2 regions of the Mesorhizobium sp. M1066 genome follow, and region 1 is predicted to be linked to the other one. Evidence: predicted binding sites of a transcription regulator. Region 1 holds the regulator's gene; the other holds the start of a gene.

The links. Region 1 encodes PhoB, which activates phosphate uptake and scavenging genes when phosphate is short. Its sites were predicted from a motif close to TGTCATNNANCTGTCAT; they were not measured.
Region 2: the regulator PhoB is predicted to act here: its motif matches at 2,222-2,238, upstream of NKH52_RS30710 (RNA degradosome polyphosphate kinase).

The regions. Positions count from the first base shown of each region.
Region 1 covers NZ_JAMYMR010000002.1:523,414-527,798, reverse strand. The annotation lists gene pstA (phosphate ABC transporter permease PstA) at 1-705, shown strand, start outside; gene pstB (phosphate ABC transporter ATP-binding protein PstB) at 723-1,541, shown strand; gene phoU (phosphate signaling complex protein PhoU) at 1,568-2,275, shown strand; gene phoB (phosphate regulon transcriptional regulator PhoB) at 2,292-2,981, shown strand; gene eglC (endo-1,3-1,4-beta-glycanase EglC) at 3,501-4,385, shown strand, end outside.
Region 2 covers NZ_JAMYMR010000043.1:36,940-41,324, reverse strand. The annotation lists gene NKH52_RS30710 (RNA degradosome polyphosphate kinase) at 1-2,056, opposite strand, end outside; gene NKH52_RS30705 (zinc-finger domain-containing protein) at 2,302-2,547, shown strand; gene NKH52_RS30700 (FAD-dependent monooxygenase) at 2,567-3,808, shown strand; gene NKH52_RS30695 (TIGR02117 family protein) at 3,921-4,385, opposite strand, start outside.

The sequences.
Region 1 (4,385 bases):
TACGGCGCCTCCAGCCGCCCGGAAACCTCGGGCATGGGCGTGGCGATCATCGGCTCGTTTTATATGATGGTGATCGTGTTGCTCCTGGCGCTGCCGATCGGCGTCGCCGCCTCCATCTATCTGGAGGAGTTCGCCAAGAAGAACCGTTTTACCGACCTTATCGAGGTCAACATCAACAATCTGGCCGCGGTGCCGTCAATCGTCTTCGGCTTGCTCGGCCTCGCGGTGTTCATCAATTTCCTGGGCATGCCGCGCTCCGCCGCTTTCGTCGGCGGCCTGGTGCTGACGCTGATGACGTTGCCGACGATCATCATCGCGACGCGCGCCGCACTTGCCGCGGTGCCGCCGTCGATCCGCTCGGCAGCCCTCGGTCTTGGCGCCTCCAAGATGCAGATGGTGTTCCAGCACATCCTGCCGCTTGCCGCACCCGGCATTCTCACCGGCACCATCATCGGTCTTGCGCGTGCGCTCGGCGAAACCGCACCGCTGCTCTTGATCGGCATGGTCGCCTTCGTCGCCGATCCACCGACGACGCCTTTCGATCCGGCCACCGCGCTGCCAGTGCAGATCTATATGTGGGCGAACGAGGCCGAACGCGCCTTCGTCGAGCGCATGTCGGGCGCCATCATCATCCTGCTCGTCTTCCTCATGGCCATGAACATCACCGCGATCGTGCTTCGGCGTCGGTTCGAGCGGCGCTGGTAGAAAAAAGGCATTTTGGTATGAACATCATGACCGAACAGTCCCTTGAAAACGCAGTGGGCGACAAGATGAAGTCGAACGAAGTGATCAAAATGCGCGGCGACAAGGTCGGCGTGTTCTATGGCGAGAAGCAGGCGCTGTTCGACGTCAATCTCGACGTCCGCCTGAATCAGGTGACGGCGCTGATCGGCCCCTCCGGCTGCGGCAAGTCCACCTTCCTGCGCTGCCTCAACCGCATGAACGACACCATCGATTCAGCACGGGTAACCGGCAAGATCACGCTCGACGAAGAAGACATTTACGACAAGAACATCGATGTCGTCGAACTCAGGGCGCGCGTCGGCATGGTGTTTCAGAAACCCAATCCGTTCCCCAAGTCGATCTACGAGAACGTCGCCTATGGGCCGCGCATCCACGGATTGGCCAAGCGCAAGGCCGACATGGATCAGATCGTCGAGTCGAGCTTGAAAAAGGCGGCGATCTGGAACGAGGTGAAGGACCGTTTGCAGGAACCTGGCACGGGTCTTTCCGGTGGCCAGCAGCAGCGTCTGTGCATTGCACGCGCCATCGCCGTGTCACCCGAGGTGATCCTGATGGACGAACCGTGTTCGGCGCTCGACCCGATCGCCACTGCTCGCGTCGAGGAACTGATCGACGAACTGCGTCAGAACTATACGATCGTCATCGTCACCCATTCGATGCAGCAGGCAGCACGCGTGTCGCAGCGCACCGCGATGTTCCATCTAGGCTATTTGGTCGAGGAGGGCGCCACCGACAAGATGTTCACCACCCCCGACGACAAACGCACCCAGGACTACATCACCGGCCGGTTCGGCTGAGCTCAGGCATACGAGGGACGAAGATCATGGGTGAACATACCGTCGCATCTTTCGATGAGGATCTGGAGCAGATCAGCCAACTGATCCGCGACATGGGCGATCTCGCCCGTTCGATGGTCAGTGGCTCGACCAAGGCTTTGCTCAATTCGGACAATGCGCTGGCGCAGCGCGTGGTTTCCGACGATGCCATCATGGATGCACGCCAGCGCGAGCTGGACGATCGCGCCATCACGCTGATCGCCAAGCGCCAGCCAATGGCCAACGATCTGCGTGCGGTGGTCGGTTCGATCCGCATGGCCGGCGACCTCGAGCGCATCGGTGACCTGGCCAAGAACATCGCCAAGCGCGTCGGCACTGTCGGGCTGAGCGTTACGCCACACGACCTTTCGCATTCGATCGACGCGATGGCGCAGCTGGTGCTGATCCAGGTGCAGGGGGTCGTCGACGAGTATGCCGCCGCTGACGCGGCAGCGCTTGCCACGCTCAGAAACAATGACGAACGCATCGACGTCAAATACACCTCGGTGTTCCGCGAGCTGCTGACCTACATGATGGAAGATCCCCGCAACATCACGGCGTGCACGCACTTGTTGTTCTGCGCCAAGAACCTCGAGCGGATCGGCGATCACGTGACCAACATCGCCGAGAATGCCTATTATGTTTTGACCGGCACGCAGTTGCCAGCCAATCGTCCGAAGCAGGACGAGACGGCAATGTCCGCGCCAGCGGCATAACAGGGGTGACCAGCCGATGATCGCACCACGCATCATGGTGGTGGAGGATGAGGAGCCGCTAGGCGTGCTGCTCCGCTACAACCTCGAATCCGAAGGCTACCAGGTCGAGGTGGTGACGCGCGGCGACGAGGCCGAGATCCGACTGCAGGAGAACGTTCCCGACCTTCTGGTGCTCGACTGGATGGTGCCCGCGGTTTCCGGTATCGAACTATGCCGGCGCCTGCGAATGCGTCCCGAGACCGAGCGGCTGCCGATCATCATGCTGACCGCGCGAGGCGAGGAAAGCGACCGCGTGCGCGGCCTGTCGACCGGTGCCGACGACTATCTGGTCAAGCCTTTCTCGACGCCGGAGTTCATGGCCAGGGTCAAGGCGCTGCTGCGCCGGGCCAAGCCGGAAGTGCTGTCCAGCGTGCTCAAGGTCGGCGACATCGTGCTCGATCGCGAGTCGCACCGTGTCTATCGCAAGAAGAGCGAGATCCGGCTTGGGCCGACGGAATTCCGCCTGCTCGAATTCATGATGCGCCATCCAGGCCGCGTGTTCTCGCGCAGCCAGCTGCTCGACAATGTCTGGGGCGAAACGATCTACATCGATGAGCGCACGGTCGACGTACATGTCGGGCGGTTGCGCAAGGCGGTCAACAACGGCCGCATGCCTGATGTCATCCGCACGATCCGCGGGGCGGGCTACGCGATCAGGGAAGACTAGGTGGCTGTTCCGTCCCGATAGATCGGGAAAACTCGATTAGCACGCGGTCGCCAACAGCCGGTGGAATGTTGCACTCGTCTCATCGATGGGGAGCGAGCACGTGACGCCAGGAGCGGTCATCCTCATCAGGTTTCGAATGACTGCATTTGGGCCAAAGCGACAGGCAGCTTCTCGCGTTTCCCGATCTCCCAAACTCTCTATTGGGCCCCGGCTGGCCAGGAAGCACGGCGAATTACTTGATACGTCGTCATCTTTCCCGCAGACTCCGACCAGAATGAATTTGAGTTAATTTAGATATACGTTCGTCGAATGACGCGTATTCTGCATAAATATACAATTTTAATAAATTACCTCAAGCTGCGAATCCTTTCCTATCTATTCATTGCTCGTCTTTCGATTGTTCAATGCGATCTCGGATCTAATGACGATTCCGTGGAACGATCTCGTTCTTTGCAACGTTGCTTTGAAAGCTGTCGCCGGACCTTTGACCAGGTCGGACGCCATGAGGAAGGATTTCTGATGAGCACGGTCTTAAACGCCAAGGGCATCCCTCTTGCCTACACCAGCGCTTCCACTCATTGGTTCTCGGCCACCGGGTCTGGACCGGAACTGCATGGCACCTCCGGCAACGACTCCTTCTGGGGAGACACCGGCGTCAATGTCACGATCTACGGTGGCGCCGGCGACGACTACTATCATCTCTATTCCACCAACAATAAGGTGGTCGAGGATCCTGGGGCAGGGATCGACACGATCGACACATGGATGAGCTACAAGCTCCCCGACAATTTCGAGAACCTCGTCGTTACCGGCACCAACCGATTTGCGTTCGGAAATGCGGTGGACAACATCATCAAGGGCGGGTCGGGTCACCAGACGCTGGATGGCGGCAAGGGAAATGATGTCCTGATCGGCGGCGATGGCGCCGATACTTTCGCCATCTCCAAAGGTAATGGAAGCGATCTTATCTTCGACTTCGGTGCGACCGATGCGGTCCGGCTTGACGGCTACGACTTCACTTCGTTCGATGCCGTCCGTTCACAGATGGTCCAGGTGGAATCGAACGTGATGCTGAACCTCGGATCCGACGAGATCCTGGTGTTCAAGAATACGACCATCGACAAGCTGCAGCCCACCCAGTTCGAACTTCCGATCGACAAGTCCGCAATGACGCTGTCCTTCTCCGACGATTTCAACACGCTGAGCCTTCGGGACGGGCAGGACGGCACCTGGAATTCCAATTTCTGGTGGGGAGCGCCGAACGGCAGCACGTTGAGCAGCAATGGTGAGTTGCAGTGGTATATCGACGCCAATTATGGCCCAACGAGTTCGGTCCATCCGTTCAGCGTTGAGAACGGCGTCCTCACCATCACCGCCGCGCAGGCGCCGGAGGACATCAAGCCT
Region 2 (4,385 bases), on a different contig from region 1:
CCAGCACGACGCGCCGGGAGGTTCCATCAGCCAATACGTCGAAACTTTGCTGATTGTCCATGATGTTGCCCAGCATGATCTGGCCAAGGATCTGTTCGTGCACAGTTGGATTCGTGATCGGCACCATGGTTTCGACGCGGCGGTCGAGATTGCGCGGCATCAGATCGGCCGAGGAGATGTAGACGATCGCCTCGTCCGATGGCAGGCCATGACCGTTGCCGAAGCAATAGATGCGGCTGTGCTCGAGAAAACGGCCGACGATCGATTTGACGCGGATGTTTTCCGACAGGCCCGGAACCTGAGGCCGCAGGCAGCAGATGCCGCGCACGACCAGGTCGACCTCGACGCCGGCGCGGCTGGCATCGTAGAGCGCGTCGATAATGATCGGATCGACGAGTGCGTTCATCTTCATCCAGATGCGCGCCGGTTTCCCCTGCACCGCGTAGGCAATCTCGTCGGCAATGTGCTTCAGGATGCGGCTTCTCAGCGTGAACGGCGAGATCGCCAACCGCATTTCGTCCGTCGGCTCGGCATAGCCGGTGATGAAATTGAACAGCTGGGCGACATCGCGGGCAATCGTCGGATCGGTGGTGAAGAAGGACAGGTCGGTGTAGATGCGCGCCGTTACCGGATGGTAGTTGCCGGTGCCGAGGTGCACGTAGTTGCGCAGCTTGCCGTCCTCGCGCCGCACCACCAGCGACATTTTCGAATGGGTTTTCAGCTCGAGAAAGCCGAACACGACCTGCACGCCGGCACGCTCCAGGTCGCGCGCCCAGCGGATGTTGGCTTCTTCGTCGAAGCGCGCCTTGAGCTCGACCAGCGCGGTGACCGACTTGCCGGCCTCGGCCGCGTCGACCAGCGCACGCACGATCGGGCTGTCATTGGAGGTGCGGTAAAGCGTCTGCTTGATCGCCACCACTTCCGGGTCGGCCATCGCCTGGCGCAGGAACTGCACCACGACGTCAAACGATTCGTAGGGGTGATGGACGACGATGTCCTTCTCGCGGATGGCGGCGAAACAATCGCCGCCATGCTCGCGGATGCGCTCGGGAAAACGCGGATTGTAGGGCGTGAATTTCAGGTCGTCGCGGGGAACGGCGACGATCTCGGAAATTTGGCTGAGCGCCAATGGACCGGTCAAGACGCTGATGCGGCTGGACGACACGCCAAGCTCGCCGGCGACGAAGTCGCGCAATTCGCCAGGCATCAGCCTGTCGAATTCGATGCGGATCACCGAACCGCGCCGCCGCCGCTTCAGCGCCGTTTCGAACAGGCGCACGAGGTCCTCGGACTCCTCCTCGACCTCGATATCGCTGTCGCGGATGATGCGGAACGTGCCGGAGCCCTTGACTTCGTAGCCGGGAAAGAGCTTGCCGATATAGAGGCCGACCGCCTCTTCCAGCGGGATGAAGCGGACATGATGCTTGCGGTCCGGCAGACGGATGAAGCGCTTCAGCGCCACCGGCAGGCGCAGCAGCGCGCTCATCTCCTCGCCGTTCTTGCGATGGCGCAATTGCAGCGCCATCGAGAAGCCGAGATTGGGAATGAACGGGAACGGGTGCGCCGGATCGATCGACAGCGGGGTCAGTACCGGGAACACCTGCTCCTGGAAATGGTCTTCCAGCCAGACTTTTTCGTCCTTGGTCAGCGCATCGCGGGTGATGCTCTCGATGCCTTCCTTGTTGAGCAGCACGGTGAGCGCCGAAAGGCTCTTCTGCTGGTCTTCCTGCAGCCGCTCGACCTCACGCAGCAGCTGTTCGAGCTGCTGTTCGGGGGTGCGGCCGTCAGGGCTCTTCAGCGTGATGCCCTCGCGCACCTGGCCGGCGAGGCCGGCGACGCGCACCATGAAGAACTCGTCGAGATTGGCGGCCGAGATCGACAGGAAGCGGACGCGCTCCAGCAGCGGATGATTGAGGTTGAGCGACTCCTCGAGAACGCGCCGGTTGAACTGCAGCCAGGAAAACTCGCGGTTGACAAACCGGTCCGGATTGCCGCCCTCCGGGCGGGCCACCTCGACATCCACGAATTCGTTCTGCACCGGCTTCAGTTCGTTCATGATTCCCGCTCTTCCACACCGTCAGCCAGCTAAAGCGCCGCGCGTCATTCAGGACGCGCAAAGGACGCTCTACCATTCCAAGGCGACGCATGGTCCTTGCGAAAACCGGTGTCGGTCTTCGGGGCCATGCGTTAACCGGCTTAACTTATCCTCTGACAGGCTTTTGCGACAGTTTCATTTCATCGAACTTGCAAAGAGGCCTGATATGATCCAGATGCAGACGAGACTGCGTTAAGGAGACGACGATGGCAGGCGGTTCCATTCCCCATTTTCAGAACGATGCGGGCTATCAGGCAATCGACATCGGCGTGAAGGAATTCATGTGCACGGGCGCCAATCCGCCTTTCGACCACCCGCATGTGTTTCTGGACATGGGCGACGACAACGAAAAAGTCTGTCCCTATTGCTCGACGCTCTACCGCTATTCGCCGAAGCTGAAGGCGACGGAAACGCTGCCGGCCGGCTGCATCTACATCGATCAGGCCGCCTGAGTCTTTCGCGACCAGCCCGATGACCGACACGCGCTCCCGGCAAATTGTCATCGCCGGGGCGGGTGTCGCCGGATTGACCGCAGCTCTTGCATTCGCCGAACGCGGCTACCCTGTTCGGGTGTTCGAACAGGCGCAGCGCCTGGAAGCTGCCGGCGCCGGCATCCAGCTCTCTCCCAACGCGACCCGCATCCTTCGCCAGCTTGGCGTACTCGACCGGCTGCTGCCGGCGGCGGTGCGGCCGGAAGCCGTGGTGTTGAAGGAGGCCGCGACCTTGCGCGAACTGGCGCGCGTGCCGCTGGGGCAAGCCGTCGAAAGCCGCTGGCAGGCACCCTATCTCGTCGCGCACAGGGCCGACCTGCAGAGCGCGCTGCTGGCGAGGGCCGACGAAATCGCCAACATCGAGATCGTCACCGGGGCGCGCATCAGCACCATTGCCGCCGACACCCATGGCATCACGGCGACGGCCGAGATGGCCGGCAAGACTGTCGAAGCCGAGGGCTTCCTGCTGGTCGGCGCCGATGGCGTCTGGTCGTCGGTACGCGGGCTTGCCTGCTCGAGCAAGGGAGCGGCCTTCGCAAGGAGCCATTTCTCCGGCGAACTGGCCTGGCGCGCCACCGTCGCTGTTGACAGCGCCGCCGGGCAAACCTTTGCAGCCATCGGCGCCAAGGACTGCGTCACCACCTTCCTGCATCCCGGCTTCCATATGGTCGCCTATCCCGTCAGCAAGGGTGCGGCCTTCAATCTCGCGGCCTTCACCAAGGGCGACCGCATTGCCGAGGGCTGGTCCGGCAACGCCGACGCCGGGATCCTGAGCAGCGCCCTGCGCGGCACCGCGGCAGAACTTGCCCGTCTGGTCGAGCAGGCCGGTCCGTGGACCGCATGGCCGATCCACACAGTCGACCCGCAACAGCCCTGGACAACACCGAACGGCATTGCGCTGATCGGCGACGCCGCGCATGCAATGACCCCGTTCGCGGCGCAAGGTGCGGCCATGGCGATCGAGGATGCGGCGACGCTTGCCGACATCATCGCCGACTTCCCTGCCGACCCCCTGGCCGCACTTGCCGTCTGGGAGCAGTCACGGCGGCCGCGTGTCGCGCAGGTCACCCGACGCGGCGCTGTCAACCGGCTGGCCTGGCATGCCTCGGGTCCAGTGGCGATTGCGCGCAATGTGTTCCTGAAGGTGCGCTCGTCGGAAAAACTCGCGGCGGATCTGGACTGGCTCTATGGGTGGCAGGCTCAGAAGATCATTCGACGCTGAGCGTACAAGCACAATCGGTTGGTGGACAGCACCCCCCTCTGTCCTGCCGGACTGTCCGGCAGGACAGAGGGGGGTGTGAAGGAACGCGACGCCAATTCGCGGAATGCTCACGCTAATTATACAAGCTCATCGACAGGCCGAGCGATACAGGCAGCGGGTTCCACCAGCCGGTGCGCAGGCCGGCGATGCGCAAGGCCGCCGCCGTCCAGGTGTTGCAGCCGACCAGTGCGTTGAAATGGCCATTGGCTTCGTAGAAGCCGTCGAACCTCGAATAGGCTGCGTCCGGAACGAGGATCGGGCCTTCCGGTCCCCGCTGGAAACTCGCATCGATGAAATCGAGCAACGCCGTGAACCGATCCTCGGTGATGTCGAACCCCGCGATATCGGGGCGCGGTTCGACGATGTCACCGGCGACATCGACATGCATGACCGACGCGTCGAGGGTCAGTGCCTTCATCACCGGCACCGCCTTCAGCTCGGACCATGTCGGTGTCTCCAGGTAGAAGGCGCGACCGCCCCAGCCGAAGACGATGTAGCGGACCTCCGGCCTGTCGGCCGGTATGCCCGCATCGACCAG